2 regions of the Blautia sp. DFI.3.45 genome follow, and region 1 is predicted to be linked to the other one. Evidence: riboswitches for the same ligand, from Rfam matches in the RefSeq annotation. Region 1 holds a riboswitch; the other holds the start of a gene.

What was found. Region 1 has a riboswitch for thiamine pyrophosphate ahead of thiW (energy coupling factor transporter S component ThiW). Riboswitches for the same ligand answer to the same signal wherever they lie in the genome.
Region 2: another riboswitch for thiamine pyrophosphate. It lies ahead of thiS (sulfur carrier protein ThiS); the one in region 1 lies ahead of thiW (energy coupling factor transporter S component ThiW).

What each region holds. Positions count from the first base shown of each region.
Region 1 is NZ_JAJDMI010000065.1:1,297-9,130, forward strand. It holds gene LJE09_RS15620 (chloride channel protein) at 1-211, shown strand, start outside; gene LJE09_RS18915 (helix-turn-helix domain-containing protein) at 337-564, shown strand; gene LJE09_RS15630 (MATE family efflux transporter) at 665-2,065, shown strand; gene thiM (hydroxyethylthiazole kinase) at 2,154-2,930, opposite strand; gene thiW (energy coupling factor transporter S component ThiW) at 2,860-3,447, opposite strand; TPP riboswitch at 3,562-3,665, opposite strand; gene LJE09_RS15645 (DMT family transporter) at 4,572-5,447, shown strand; gene LJE09_RS15650 (DUF1284 domain-containing protein) at 5,618-6,022, shown strand; gene LJE09_RS15655 (threonine aldolase family protein) at 6,127-7,182, shown strand; gene LJE09_RS15660 (sensor histidine kinase) at 7,192-7,834, opposite strand, start outside.
Region 2 is NZ_JAJDMI010000001.1:73,527-81,360, reverse strand. It holds gene thiC (phosphomethylpyrimidine synthase ThiC) at 24-1,334, shown strand; gene LJE09_RS00370 (thiamine phosphate synthase) at 1,394-1,990, opposite strand; gene thiH (2-iminoacetate synthase ThiH) at 1,971-3,212, opposite strand; gene LJE09_RS00360 (thiazole synthase) at 3,479-4,258, opposite strand; gene thiS (sulfur carrier protein ThiS) at 4,310-4,513, opposite strand; TPP riboswitch at 4,767-4,875, opposite strand; gene LJE09_RS00350 (DUF6320 domain-containing protein) at 4,921-6,066, opposite strand; gene LJE09_RS00345 (hypothetical protein) at 6,072-6,233, opposite strand; gene LJE09_RS00340 (histidine phosphatase family protein) at 6,261-6,992, opposite strand; gene LJE09_RS00335 (N-acetylmannosamine-6-phosphate 2-epimerase) at 7,386-7,834, opposite strand, start outside.

The DNA.
Region 1 (7,834 bases):
AATGACGGCGGTATTCTGTGGAGTGACAAACTGCCCGATCACATCAATTCTGATCGCATTTGAAATGTTTGGATTTAAGGGAGTTCCTTTTTATCTGATTGCTGTTTCTATCAGTTATGCGGCTTCAGGATACTATGGACTGTATAAGGACCAGACGATTGTGTATTCTAAGTATAAGGCAAAGTATGTGAATAAACCTACGCGGTTTTAACCGAAACTGCAGAGCAGTTGTTCGGTGTAGAGATATAAATAGAAAATAAGGACAGTTTTTCAGTCTAATAAGAATCTGAAAAACTGTCCTTATTTTTGTTATTCTAAAGCCATGAAAAGCGACAGTTGAGGCAGACAGATTTGTCTATTGAAGAAATTTCTTTGGGTGTCGGTTATGAAAACCAGAGTTATTTTTTCCGGCAGTTTAAGAAGCGATATGGAATGATTCCAAGGAGATACCGGATAGAAAAAGGACAAAAAGTATGTAAACTTTTGAAAAATTCAGAAAGAGTCGGTATGCTTTTTACGTTGCAGGGAAAGAGAATAAATGTTAAAGTAAATGATACGGTATAGTGGGGCAGGGAAATAATAGAGATTATCCTGAAAAGTGTTTTATTACAAAATAGCAGTGACAGAAATTATATCGAATATGTAGAGAGAGGATGGAGTTTACTTGGAAAAAGATAATCAAAGTACGCAGGAGATAAATTCGCAGGCACAGAATCCGCTTGGTATAGCACCGGTAGGTGGATTGATCGTGAAGTTTGCGATTCCTGCGATCATCAGTATGCTGGTCAGTGCGATGTACAATATCGTGGATCAGATTTTTATTGGACAGGGTGTGGGGATGCTGGGAAATGCAGCCACAAATGTGGCGTTTCCTGTTACAACGGTCGCAACTGCGCTGGCATTGCTTTTGGGAATTGGCGGTGCATCAAATTATAATCTGGAAATGGGGGCAGGACAGGAGAAGAAAGCCAGCGGGATTGCAGGTACTGCGTTGTCGTCACTGGCAATCAGTGGTCTGATACTTGCTGTGATTGTACTGATGTTCCTGAAACCACTTCTGACATTGTTCGGGGCAACTGCAGATGTTATGCCTTATGCTGTTGATTATACAGGTATTACTGCATTTGGACTTCCATTTTATATTTTGTCTGTCGGCGGGAATCATGTGGTCAGAGCAGACAGAAGTCCGACTTATTCTATGGTCTGTATTATGATAGGTGCGATCATCAATACTATTCTGGATCCGCTGTTTATTTTTGGATTCGGATGGGGAATTAAGGGTGCTGCATGGGCAACAGTGATCGGACAGGTTGCTTCCGGAGTTCTGGTAATTGTGTACTTCTGTAAGTTCCGCAAAATGTATCTGTCCGGTGGGATGCTGAAACCAAAGCTGTCATATCTTAAAGCAATTATTTCTCTGGGACTTGCATCCTGCATTAATCAGATTGCCATGGCGATCGTGCAGATCGTATTAAATAATATTCTGCGTTATTATGGAGCAAATTCCGTATATGGAAGTGATATTCCCATTGCCTGTGTAGGTGTTATCTCCAAAGTCAATATGGTGTTTATGGCAATCTGTATTGGTATTTCTCAGGGCAGTCAGCCAATCTGGGGATTTAACTACGGAGCAAAGAAATATGACAGAGTAAGACAGGCATACCGTTATTCTGTAACTGCCTGTACAGTAATTGCAACGATATTTTTTTTCTGTTTCCAGATATTTCCACACCAGATCGTGGGTATCTTCGGAACAGGAAGTGATCTGTATTTTCAGTTTGCAGAACGTTATCTGAAAATATTTATGTTTATGACCTTTGCAAACGGTATCCAGCCGGTATCTTCCGGTTTCTTTACTTCTATCGGTATGGCGAAGCTGGGTATTGTAATGTCTCTGACACGACAGGTGATTTTTCTTCTGCCATTGATCATTATCTTCCCGTTGTTTATGGGAATTGATGGAGTGATGTATGCAGGACCGATCGCAGATGCAGCGGCATTTGCGCTGGCGATTGTGTTTGCGAGACGAGAACTGGGAAAAATGCGCAGTGCGGAAATAGTATAAAAAAGTTCCCGCAGATGATATGGAAGAAATTTGTCCATATTGTCTGACGGGAACTTTTTTATGAAAAAAATTATTGATAAACTGTAGATTATAAAAGATTGTAAAACTGATCGAACAGCTCTGTCTGGAAGCTTCCGGGTCCGGAGCTGTTTTTCTCTGCTCTTTCTCCTGCTGTGCCAAATTCTCTGGCTGCTGAGACGGCAGCTGTAAATGGGTCTGTAACTGCCAGATAGGTGGCACAGATCATTCCAAGCATACATCCGGTTCCTGTGATCTGTGACATGGCAGGAGTACCGTTTGTGATAAATTCACACTTACTGGCGGAGACGATCATATCTTCCTTGCCTGTGATAAGAAGTGTGGTATTCCATTGGGAAGCTTTTTCCTGGAAAAGTTCTTTCAGATGGGAACGATTGGCATCTGTAAGCACATCCTGTACACCTGCGTCAATTCCGATTGCATGTGCAGTCTGTCCGGATATGGCAAGAAGTTCAGACATATTTCCTTTAAGGAGTTCGGGCATGTGGATGTTCATAAGCTTCTGCGCAAATTCATAGCGCAGATTGCTGCAGGCGGTTCCTACCAGATCAAGCATAACGGGTATGTGGAGACTGGCAGCGATTTTCAGAGATTCAGGCATGGATTTCATACGTGCATCAGTGATATTTCCAAGATTCAGTGCCAGTGCATGAGAGCTTCTGGTGATTTCAGCTACTTCTGCCGGATGTTCTGCCATAATCGGGCGGCCTCCGGCCGCCAGAATAATATTCGCACAGTCATGAATAGAAATCGGATTAGTGATGCAATGAATCAGCGGCTGTGCTGCTCTGGTTAATTGTCTGGGATTTGTCTGATTTACGATCATATACTTTTGCTCCAAGGCTTTGTTGAAATTTGGCAAGCATTCCTGCGTGACTTAAGGCCTTCAGGAAGAAATAGGCAATGGTGCCGCCCATGCAGGTTGCTGCCAGAAACATTGGTGTATAGAAAAATGCGTTCAGTCCGCTTCTGCCCATAAGAAATGCCATTACAGGATAGGAAACCAGAGAGCCGATGATACCGGTTCCGAAGATTTCACCGATCACTGCGCAGATAATCTTTCCATGAGAAGCGCGGTAGAAAACGCCTGATAAAAATGCGCCGAATACGGCACCTGTCAGTGCAAGTGGCGGGATACCCATAAACATCATTCGGATGATTCCGATGAGAGTGGCACAAAGCAATGAATACCACGGTCCCAGAAGTACGGAACAGACGATGTTTATCAGGTGTGCAGTAGGGCACATACCCTCGATTCTCAGAATAGGTGAGATGACAACGCCGATGGCAACCATCATGGCGAGCATGACCATTCTGAGTGTTTTTGATCTGTCTGTGTTCATAATAATGAACCTCCTTGAAATGAAGATTTGGTCTGCCGAAGCAGACATTATCAGTTGTGCAGGAAGCAGATAAAATCCTGCAAAAAAATCTGCCGGAATAACACACTGGCAGATTTTAATATACAAATACAGTCCCTACGCTGGCATTATCCATATCAGGTGCGGTCGAAGATCTATCTTCCTCTCAGCCTGTCCCACAGGCTCCCGTTGTTATTATCCATTATGCAGATTTTCTTTTGTTAGAGCGTATTTGAAAAATGCTTTACGCAAGATGTGCGTTACAATTTTCAAACACGCTTTAGAGTAACACAAGCTTTTGGAAAAGTCAATGGGATGTAAAAGCAGGGTAAATTTTCTACAGTAAATTTGTTACTGTTCACACGCCACTGTCCCGCGAGGTGTTTTGGCATGAATATGCCAAAATCCCGAGACATACAAGCCAAAATTCCATTGCCGCAGGCAATCTGGAATGAATTTTGGCTACGTTACTGTGAACGGAGTGAACAGTAACGTAAATTTACACTACCTAATATTATTTTTAAGTTGACTTTTTATTTTTTTCAGCATATACTAACAGTAGCTAAGGAATGTGACGAGATTCCATGAAGCGAACTAAAGAAATAAAAGCCCTCAGAGTTGCAGCTCTGAGGGCTTTCTTGCTCGTTACGGTGAGCTGTTCCGTTTGGGCTGTTGCTGTCTAGTGTCTGCCGTCCAGCCATTTGCATATGTAGTAGCTAACTACGCCTGCTAAAACAGAGACAAGAAATGTGACGAGAATTTCTTCCATGAAACTCACCTCCTTTCTGCTGGAGGTTCGATAGCTCTTATAGTATATCATGGTTACTGTTCACTGGTAATATCCCGCGAGGTGTTTTTTGTGAGCGAAGGTCACAGAAAACCCGAGATATACCGCGCGAATTTATGCGATTAGCATAAATTCTGTGCATCGCGAAGCGTGTTACTGAGAACGGAGTGAACAGTAACATATCATGGCTTAGGACGAATTGAAATAAAAAATCTATTTGTACTAAAACGATTGTCCGTGCTATGATTAACAGGTAGATGACAGACAGCATATGATAAAAAGAAGCTGTCTGCATGGACAGAAAGGCAGGTTAAATCTGATGAAACAGGAAAATTACATAAAGGGTATGATAATGATCATCCTGTCGGCGTTTTTCTTTGCTTGTATGAATGTGAGTGTACGTCTGGCAGGTGATCTGCCGTCTGTGGAGAAGAGTTTCTTCCGGAATCTGGTGGCGGCGGTGTTTGCAGCGGTGATTCTCTGTAAAAATCGTACAGTGCCGAAGGTGGATAAGAAATACTGGGGACCGTTGATCCTGCGTTGTGTGTGCGGGACACTGGGGATTCTGTGTAACTTTTACGCAATTGATCATCTTCTGGTGGCAGATGCATCGATTCTGAATAAGTTATCTCCGTTTTTTGCGATTATTTTTTCATTCCTTTTGTTAAAGGAAAAGATCAGACCGGTGCAGGCTGCGTGTGTTGCGCTGGCGTTTATAGGATGTTTATTTGTAGTGAAACCGGGATTTCAGAATGCGGCACTTGTTCCGGCACTGATAGGAGTCTGCGGTGGACTGGGGGCAGGAATTGCCTATACGATGGTGCGTGTACTGGGAACTCACGGAGTGAAGGGACCGGTTATCGTGTTTTATTTTTCATTTTTCTCCTGTTTGTCGGTTGTGCCGTGGATGTTGTTCCATTTCACACCCATGAATATGAAGCAGCTTGTGACATTGCTGATGGCAGGATTATTCGCAGCGGGTGGACAGTTTACGATTACGGCTGCATACACCTATGCACCTGCAGGGAAGATTTCCATTTTTGATTATTCGCAGATTATTTTTGCCACGATGCTGGGATTTATCCTGTTTGGAGAGATTCCGGATAAGTACAGCGTTACAGGATATGTGCTGATTATTCTGGCATCATTGGGTACCTTTCTTTATAATATGAGGGTAGCTAAGGCTGGTAAATGAAGAAAAAGTAAAAAAGGATTTTTCTGATTTTATCCAGTAAGTCTGATGAAATCCGACCAGTATATAGAATTATTGGATTGTAAACTATAAAATTAAAAAAGTTGTCAATAAAAACGCTTTGTGTTAAAGTATCTAATATGTTAAAAAATTAAGGAGAAGGGTGCACAAAGATGTCTTTTATAAAAAATATTCCACTACGCCCTCACCATGGAATGTGCCTTGCATATTTCAAGGGTGAGGGATACAGTAATGGGTTTTCCGCACATATGCAGGAAATGCTGGATATTTTCCAGAAGGGAGCAAAGATACAGCTTCATGCAGATACAGACGAGATCTGTTCTGCCTGTCCCAATAATGAAAAAGGATGCTGTTCTTCCTTTTCGCTTGTAGAAGCATATGACAATGCAGTGCTGGAACTGTGCGGTCTGGAAAATGGACAGATTATGGAATTTGATGATTTTACAGATGTTGTTCAAAAGAAAATCCTGGCATCAGGAAAGAGGAAAGAAATCTGTGGGAATTGTCAGTGGAACTCCATCTGTGAAAGCCAGAAGAGCAGATGGGAGAAATGCTAAGAAAAATAGAGTAACAGAATGAATAGCGTTCCGGTACAGAACAGAAGCTATGAATAAAAAAGTCAAATGCGCAAATAGTGCAGTGAAAGGACATAACGATAAAAATGGAAAATACAGAATCACGTTTATATTTCGCCAGTGACTACATGGAGGGTGCACATCCTGCGATCATGAAAAAGCTGATGGAGACAAATCTGGAGAAAACAGTGGGCTATGGTCAGGATCCATACACAGAAGATGCGAAAGAAAAGATCAGAAAAGCCTGCAATGCACCGGAGGCAGATGTATTTCTGCTGGTTGGTGGAACACAGACCAATGCCACAGTGATCGATGCACTTTTGAAATCCTATCAGGGAGTTGTGGCTGCGGATACAGGTCATATTGCAACCCATGAATCTGGCGCTATTGAATTTGGTGGACATAAGGTTCTGACAGTACCGCAGAAAGATGGAAAAATCTCTGCACAGCAGATTGAGAAGCTGGTGAAGGATTTCTATGATGATGCCAATTATGAGCATATGGTAATGCCCGGGATGGTATATATTTCCCAGCCAACAGAATATGGTACCCTGTATTCCAGAGAAGAATTAGCAGCTCTCAGCAAAGTATGCCGGGAAAATCATCTTCCCCTTTATGTGGATGGCGCTCGCCTTGCCTATGCACTGGCAAGCCCGGAGAATGATGTGACTCTCACTGATCTGGCAGAACTTAGCGATGTATTTTACATTGGAGGAACCAAATGCGGAGCATTGTTTGGAGAAGCAGTGGTTATACCGCAGAAAGGACGGATTCCTCATTTCTTTACGATCATCAAGCAACATGGAGCATTGCTTGCCAAGGGACGGATCGCAGGAATCCAGTTTGGTGAGCTGTTTACGGACGGGCTGTACCTGCGGATCGGCAAACCTGCAATGGAAGCTGCAGAGCAGATCAAGGATGCACTGAAGATGTATGGATATCAGCTTTCTCTGGATACTCCCACCAATCAGATATTCTGTATTGTGTCCAATGAGGTAATGAAAAAAATAGCCCAGGATGTGGAGTTCGGATTCTGGGAGAAGTATGATGAGACACACTCTGTGATCCGCTTTGCCACAAGCTGGGCTACTACTATGGAAGATACACAGAAACTGATTCAGATTCTGGAAAAAAATAAATAAGAGAAAAAATCAATAGTCAGTTGATTTAGGCAGTATCAGGGCAATGGTACTGCCTTTTTCGCTGCTCTGGGTTACTTTTACCTGGCCGTTGTGCTGTCTGGCAATCTCGCTTACAAGAGCAAGCCCCAGACCTGCACCGCCCATGGCGCGGCTGCGGGATTTGTCCACACGGTAGAAGGGATCAAAGATTTTTTCCTGATTTTCAGGGGAGATACCGATGCCTGTGTCAGTTACCTCCAGGACTGCAGATTCTGCAGAATGAATGTTTACAGTAACGGAACCGGAAGGCCGGTTATATTTGATCGCATTTTCAACCAGATTATAGACTGCGCGGTACAGAAGGATATAGCTGCCTGTAACAGTACAGTCACCTTCTGTCTGAATAAGCCGGATCTGATGCTTGTCTGCAACCGGATCCAGATCGCAGAAAACTTCTTCTGTGAGTGCTGCAAGGGAAATTGTGTCAGAACGCTCTACAGTCTGAAGACCTGTCATGTCCAGCAGGATTTCTGCAAGATGGGAAAGCCGTCCGGTCTGTTCCTGAAGCATGGTGAAAAGCCTGTCGTATTCCTGGGGTGCGTGTTCCGGTTTTTTGTAAAAAACTTCCAGATTTGTCTGCATTACAGCTAAGGGTGTGCGAAGCTCATGTGCT
Region 2 (7,834 bases), on a different contig from region 1:
CAGTGCAGGGCAAGGAGGAAAAAATGACACAGTATACAACGCAGATGGACGCGGCACGTCAGGGAATCATCACACCACAGATGGAAATCGTAGCAGAAAAAGAACACTTTGACGTGGAAGAATTAAGAGAACTGATTGCAAAAGGACAGGTAATTATTCCCTGCAACAAAAATCACAAGAGCATCAGTCCGAGCGGTGTCGGTGCAAAGCTGACCACCAAGATCAATGTAAATTTAGGTGTTTCCAGAGACTGGAAAGACGTTGATATGGAATATGAAAAGGTACATTCAGCAGTAGAAATGGGTGCAGAAGCCATCATGGATCTCAGCTCCTACGGAGATACCAGAAGCTTCCGCCGCAAACTTACATCCGAATGTCCGGCAATGATCGGTACTGTTCCGATCTACGACGCAGTAGTATATTATCACAAAGCACTTGGCAAGATTACTTCTGAAGAGTGGATTGATATCGTACGTATGCATGCAGAAGACGGCGTGGATTTTATGACTATCCACTGCGGTATGAATCGTGCAACCGCAGCACGTTTCAAACAGAATAAACGTCTCATGAACATTGTTTCCAGAGGTGGTTCTATTATGTTCGCATGGATGGAAATGACAGGAAAAGAGAACCCGTTCTATGAGCATTTTGATGAAATTCTTGATATCTGCAGAGAGTATGATATCACTTTAAGTCTGGGAGATGCATGTCGTCCCGGATGTATTGCAGATGCAACTGATACTGCACAGATTGAAGAGCTGATCACTCTCGGTGAGCTTACCAAACGTGCATGGGAAAAGGATGTTCAGGTTATGATCGAGGGACCTGGCCACATGCCGCTGAACCAGATCGCAGCTAATATGGAAATCCAGAAAACTCTTTGCCATGGCGCTCCTTTCTATGTACTTGGACCGCTTGTAACAGATGTTGCTCCCGGATATGACCACATTACTTCCGCAATCGGCGGTGCGATTGCTGCTTATTCAGGTGCTGCTTTCCTCTGCTATGTAACACCTGCAGAACATCTTCGTCTGCCAAATGCAGCTGATGTAAAAGAGGGAATTATCGCTGCCAAAATTGCTGCTCATGCTGCTGATATTGCCAAAGGAGTTCCCGGTGCCGCAGAATGGGATTATAAGATGAGCGAAGCGAGAAAACGTCTTGACTGGGAAGAAATGTTCAAACTCAGCATGGATCCTGAGAAAGCAAGACGCTACCGCGCAGAGGCCAAACCTGAGAAAGAAGACACCTGCAGTATGTGCGGAAACTTCTGTGCCGTAAAGAATACAAACCGTATTCTGGATGGTGAAATTGTTACTATTTTTGATGAATGATGCTTTTATAAAAGCCGTATTTCAACATGTTTGATTGTTGAAATACGGCTTTTTATTTACTATATCTTCATCATATCTGACATAATACATCCACCGGCTGAACCATGTTCCATAATCTCATTTAACTGTCCTGTTCCCGGATGTATCCCTCCTATGGCATATACAGGAATCTTTACTGCTTTACAGACATTCTCCAGAAATTCCAGTCCTCTGGGTGGAAGTCCTTTTTTACAGTCAGTTGTATAAATATGTCCTGCCGTAAGATAATCAGCTCCCAGACTTTCTGCTTTCAATGCATCTTCTACGGAGTGGACCGAACTTCCGATCTGCCGGAAACCTCCAAGCTTTCCCTCATATTTTTCCAACAGAAATATTGGCAGATGAATGTATGGATGATGCAGTTTTTCTGCTACGTTTACATAGGTATGTAATATGCAGGGAACCTGATATCTCTTACAGATTTCCAGTATCTGCTCTGCCAGACGAGAATATTCTTCCTCCGGCAGATCCTTTTCCCTCAGAATAACCGCCTTCGGATGAAGGCTGCATACACGCTCGATCTGTTCTGCAAAGGGACGTTGACACAGGGAGCGGTTGGTCACTGCAATTACATTTTCATAAGGATTTTTCTGCATTTTAGAGGTACACATAATCATTCATAACCGGCTGAAGATCATGATCCAAAAGTGCCTTATAGACTTCATCTACAGACCTTCCGTCTGAAATCTCAAACTGGTCATCTCCTTTATCTTCGATATCCTCCACATGACTTCCGATTCCTGTGCTGACTCCTGCTGAAATCTTTGTCGCAGCAATTCCAACCAGGTTATCGCGGACACGCTCACACTCTCTGGTAGATACCGTAATGCTTGCAAATGGCATGAACAAACGATAGGCGCAGACCACCTGAAGCAGCTGTGGTTCATGTACATCCATAGGATTAATACGGTCATTGTTGATGATCGGCCGAAGTCTCGGACAGGAAAATGCAATCTCTGCATGAGGATATTTTCTCTGCAAAAGATATGCATGATATCCGGTGGCAAAAGCATCCTTACGGAAATTATCCAGTCCCAGAAGTGCAGCAAATCCTACCCCTCGCATACCACCCTTTAAAGCACGTTCCTGTGCGTTCAGACGATAAGGAAATATACGCTTGTGCCCTGCAAGATGCAGAGTTTCATACTTATCTGAATTATAAGTCTCCTGGAATACCGTTACATAATCAGCTCCGCATTCATGGAGATGTGCATACTCATCTGAATTCATAGGATAAACTTCAAGTCCGATTACTTTGAAATATTTCCGGGCAATCTTACATGCTTCTCCGATATATTTTACATCAGATTTTGCTCTGCTCTCTCCTGTAAGAATCAGGATTTCCTGCAGTCCTGTCTTTGCGATAGCAGCCATTTCCTTATCAATCTCTTCTGCATTCAGCTTTGCTCTGCGGATCTTATTATGGCAGTTAAATCCGCAGTAAATACAGTAATTCTCACAATAATTTGCAATATAAATAGGGGTAAACATATACACACTGTTCCCAAAATGTTTCCTGGTTTCTTTCTGCGCAGCCTGTGCGATTTCCTCCAGAAGAGGCAATGCAGCCGGAGACAGCAGTGCCTGAAAATCCTCTGGTGTACGGTTATCATGAGCAAGTGCCCTGCGTACATCTGCCTCTGTATATTTATCATAATCGTAAGCATTCATGGCAGAAATAACCTGATCCATCACGTCTGATTCTTCCAGTACTTCCATTCCCGGAAGATATTTCATATGATCGATCCTGTTCTTTTTCATATCTTCCAGAATCACTTCATTGACAATACTTTCGTTGAAGTGTTCCCCATGTTCCATATTTTTTTCTGTTGTTTCCATTGATGTTTTCTCCTCTTTATTACCATTTGGCAACTTTCGTTTTCCTATAAATTAATACCTACTCCGCAGTTATAGCAATCCTCTAAAATAATGCATCTTAATCCAGCCCATCAGAGTGTGAAATCCTGCGTCAGATATCTTTGCCGTGCGTCAGCACGCCTGCAGATATCTTCCTTGTCTTTCGCACGCTGCTGAACTGTCTTAAATGCATTATTTACGAGGATTGCTATAATCAAAAATCTCATTTTAGAATGATTTTTTATTTATTACTCATGAAGAAAACCAGTCAGTGGAGAGGATGCGCTTGCACCTTTTTCCAGGGTTCTTCCCAGTCCGGCAAGGTATGCACTTCGTCCTGCTTCAATAGCTTTTTTAAATGCTTCAGCCATTATCTGCACATCACCTGCTGTGGCAATCGCAGTATTTGCCATAACTGCAGATGCCCCCATCTCCATGGCTTCACACGCCTGAGAAGGACGTCCGATTCCTGCATCTACAATGATTGGGAGCTCAATTTCGTCAATCAAAATCTGGATAAATTCCTTAGTGCACAGACCTTTATTAGAGCCGATCGGAGAACCCAGCGGCATGATGCAGGCAGCTCCGGCATTTACCAGATCTCTGGCAGCATTCAGATCCGGGTACATATAAGGCATTACTACAAATCCTTCTTTTGCAAGAATTTCTGTAGCTTTGACAGTTTCATAGTTATCCGGAAGCAGATATTTTGAATCATGGATCACTTCGATCTTTACGAAATCACCGCATCCGATTTCTCTGGAAAGTCTGGCAATACGAACTGCTTCTTCTGCATTTCTGGCACCTGAAGTATTGGGAAGAAGAGTAACATTTTTCGGAATATAGTCCAGAATATTTGCCAGTCCACCTTCATTGGCACGACGCAGAGCCAGAGTGATGATCTGCGCATCTGCCTTTTCAATACATGCTTTCACCAGATCCAGAGAAAATTTTCCGGATCCCAGAATAAAACGGGAAGTAAATTCATGACCTCCCAGAATCAGTTTGTCTTCATTATTTGTACTCATAATTTAAGTCCTTCTTTCGTATATTATAATGTGATATCAGGATATTCCTGTTTATCTTCCACCTCCCATGAAGCTGACTATTTCCAGTATGTCATTTTCATGTAAAACAGTAGTGCTGTACTCGGCTTTTGACAGAATTCTTTCATTTAATTCTACTGCGATCTGGCTGGGCACATAGCTGTTTTCCTCCAAATATTGCCCTATTGTAAGAGTATTCTGCAATTCTTTTGTTTTTCCATTAACAGTAATAAGCATACTTTCTCCTTTCCGGGAAAAGAAGGTCCGGCCTCTACAACATAAAAAAGAGTCCACAAAAGAATACACCCGCGGTGGTGCACCCCTTCATGAACTCTGTTCACTCTCATCTTTCCCAATATTCATCTGTTATAATGTAAATTTCCCTGTAAGCCCCCGGTTTTCTCTCACTTATTACAGATTGATTACCGGACAGCTGAATTTCTTCAAATGCATGAGATAAATAAAAAGGAGATGCCAGTCATCTCCCTTTAAAATCATATCTTATAGGTTCCTACGTTGGCATTATCCAAATCAGGTATATGGGTCGAAGTTGATGACTTCCTCTCAGCCTGCACTCACAAGCTCCCCTTTCTTTACATGGATAAAGTATAATCTTTTATCCCATGTGTGTCAAGACCATATTTCTACATCCTCAGTTTCTTATGAAACTCCCGCATCGTATCCTTCTTGCAGAAGATAAACAGTGCAGCCAATGTCAGAAAACTGATTCCGGCACAGATTACTGAAGGTACGGCAAACTGCACGATTCCAGTCCAAACCAATATCATCGGAATCAGTCCTGCAATTCCGGCCTGTACAAGATAAAACAGATATTCTTCCCTTTCCAGACGGTTTATTTTTGCGATCACAGGAACAGAAAACTGCACTGCCAATATCCCGAAAGGAATCACAAAATCCACAGACCAGCCCTTCCATCCGGTAAACCGGTCCCATAGGATTGCGATTGCTGATATGAGCAAAAGCTGCCACATTTCATTCTTCAGAATATTCCTGCGTTTATAATATGCTACCATAACAACCAGCCATGCACAGGCACATCCTGCTCCTGCAAACCAGAACCAGTTCAGTACACCTGCCATCATAAAATTAATCATTCCGCAGATTACCGCAATTGCCAGACACAGGAAGCTGAAAGTCTGGATAACCTTCTGATTTTCTTTTTTCTCAAGCCTGTGCTTTTCCCCATATCCCGGAAATTCATTCTTTAATTCTCTGTGGGAAACATTCTCCTCGCCGAGCATCCGCTGGAAATTCCTCTGGATACTGTCATCCGGTATCTTGGAAGTAAATCCCAGTACCATCTCATCCCCATAAGAACAGGAACACATCTGCAGAGAATTGGTACTTGCAAAAATCCCAAAATGCTGAATATATTCTTTGTACTCCTCCGGCAAACGAATAATGCCGATATTAGAATAAACTGCCGTAATGCTCCTGCTTCCCAGATTGGCTCCGATCATCAGAAAATATTTCTTGATCTCCAACGGAACAGCACGTACAAAAGGATTCTTCTCAATGCGCACATATCCGCTCATATGCATGGCAATCTTTTCTTTTACCAGTTCTTCTTCGAACTGTTTCTTCACAGATAAAAGTACATCTTCAAAGGTTGTTTCATCAGAAAATATATATCCCACCTCAATCCATCCAAAGAAATTTGTCATAGACTGAGACGGAAAATAATTTCTCAGATTCACCGGAATCATCAATGCTACCGGTCGTTTCTGCTGATTCTTTGGAATCTCTTCCCGAATAGAACACAGCATCATTGCTGTCAGTAAAACAGTGATGGAAACTCCACAGGAGCGGACTTTCCGGTGGATATCTCTTCTTTATCTCCATGTGTAATTTCCTCTGCATGCTTAATCTGCGGAAGATCTGCCTGTGGATGTGCCAGGATCAGATAATCCTGAACCAGTTCCTGCAGGAAATGCATGGCTCCGCAGGTGAATTACCTGGTTAATTAATCGTGGCGCTCATCCGTATTACTGTACATTTCACAGAATCTTGCAGCAAATGCCGGTGGTTCATCATGCACATATAAATGGGAAATATCACCAAATGCGCTGATACGAAAACTTGCGATTCCTTCTCTTCGTTCTTCTGTATTGACAGTTGTCACTGAACTTGGTGCTGCGCAGAATCCATGCCACAGTACCATTGGAGAAGCACCGATCAGATGCGCAAGAAGCACACATTCCAGACCAAAATGGCAGAAGAATACCAGCGTATCTTCATTTGGTTTCTCCACTCTGTAATAATGTCCTTCACGTACATAACCATGTTCGGCAAGAAGCTTATCAAACTTTCCTGTTACATAGTCATAGTATCCTTTGGCATCAGACTGCTGAAGTCTCTCGTTTTCATACCAGTGATCATACTGGTAAAATCTCTCGTCCTGTGTCCAGTCCTGCGGAAGCCAGTCCCATAATCTCTTCTGCCTGTCAGTAACATCCGGGCGATCGATCAGAACATCAAATTCCCTCAGCCAGTCACACTCAACTGCTGTACGGTTCATTTTCTTCAATGTAAAAGAGGCTGTATCCTTTGCCCTTCCAAGAGGTGATACATAGAAATCCTTTACATCAAGTTTTGACAGTCTTTCTGATAGATATTCTGCTTCTTTCCAGCCTTTTTCTGTAAGAGAATCAATGGAATAATCCGGATCTCCATGTCGCACGATCAATAATCTCATTCGTATTGTTCCTTTCTTTTGTCTCAGTTCTTCTATTATCTCAGATCAGATCGTATCCAAATAGTCTGGCATCTTCCATTCATAGATCTTATCTGAGTTTTTTTAATTTCCACATTCTTCTGTAACCGGAGGGATTGTTTCCTCATAAATATTGTTACTGTTCACTCCGTTCACAGTAACTAAATATCTTCTGATGTGGATAAGTTCTGCTTATCATATGACGCTTCTATTCTAACACCAAGTTCCGGTTTCTGCACCAAAAATTCTCTGCAGTCCGGTTCAGTTACTGCAAAAGTCGGCCGGCTGTTTATTTATAGCCATTCCATAAAATACTGCACTTGCTATAACAAAAAAAGGATGTGCAACTCTGACACATCCTTTTTTGTTCGCATTTTATTTACCTGCTTCAATTGCCTTCTGAAATCTCTGTGCGATTTCCAGCGGACGTGTGATCGCTCCGCCTACCACGATCGCCCATACACCTGTCTGTAGTGCTTTTACAGCCTGATCCGGATAATGGATCTTGCCTTCTCCGATAACCGGAATATCTGTATCTTTTGCAAGCCTCTCCATCAGTTCATAATCTGGTTCATCCTTTTTTGAAGTGTAATCAGTGTAACCGCTCATGGTTGTTCCAACAATATCCACACCACACTTCCATGCATTGATACCTTCTTCATAATTAGAAATATCTGCCATCAGGATAATATCCGGGTATTTCTCTTTGATCTGTGCGATAAACTCATTGACAGTTATGCCATCACCACGCTTGCGAAGTGTACAGTCAAGAGCTACAACATCAGATCCTGCTGCTACCAGATCGTCTACTTCTTTCATGGTAG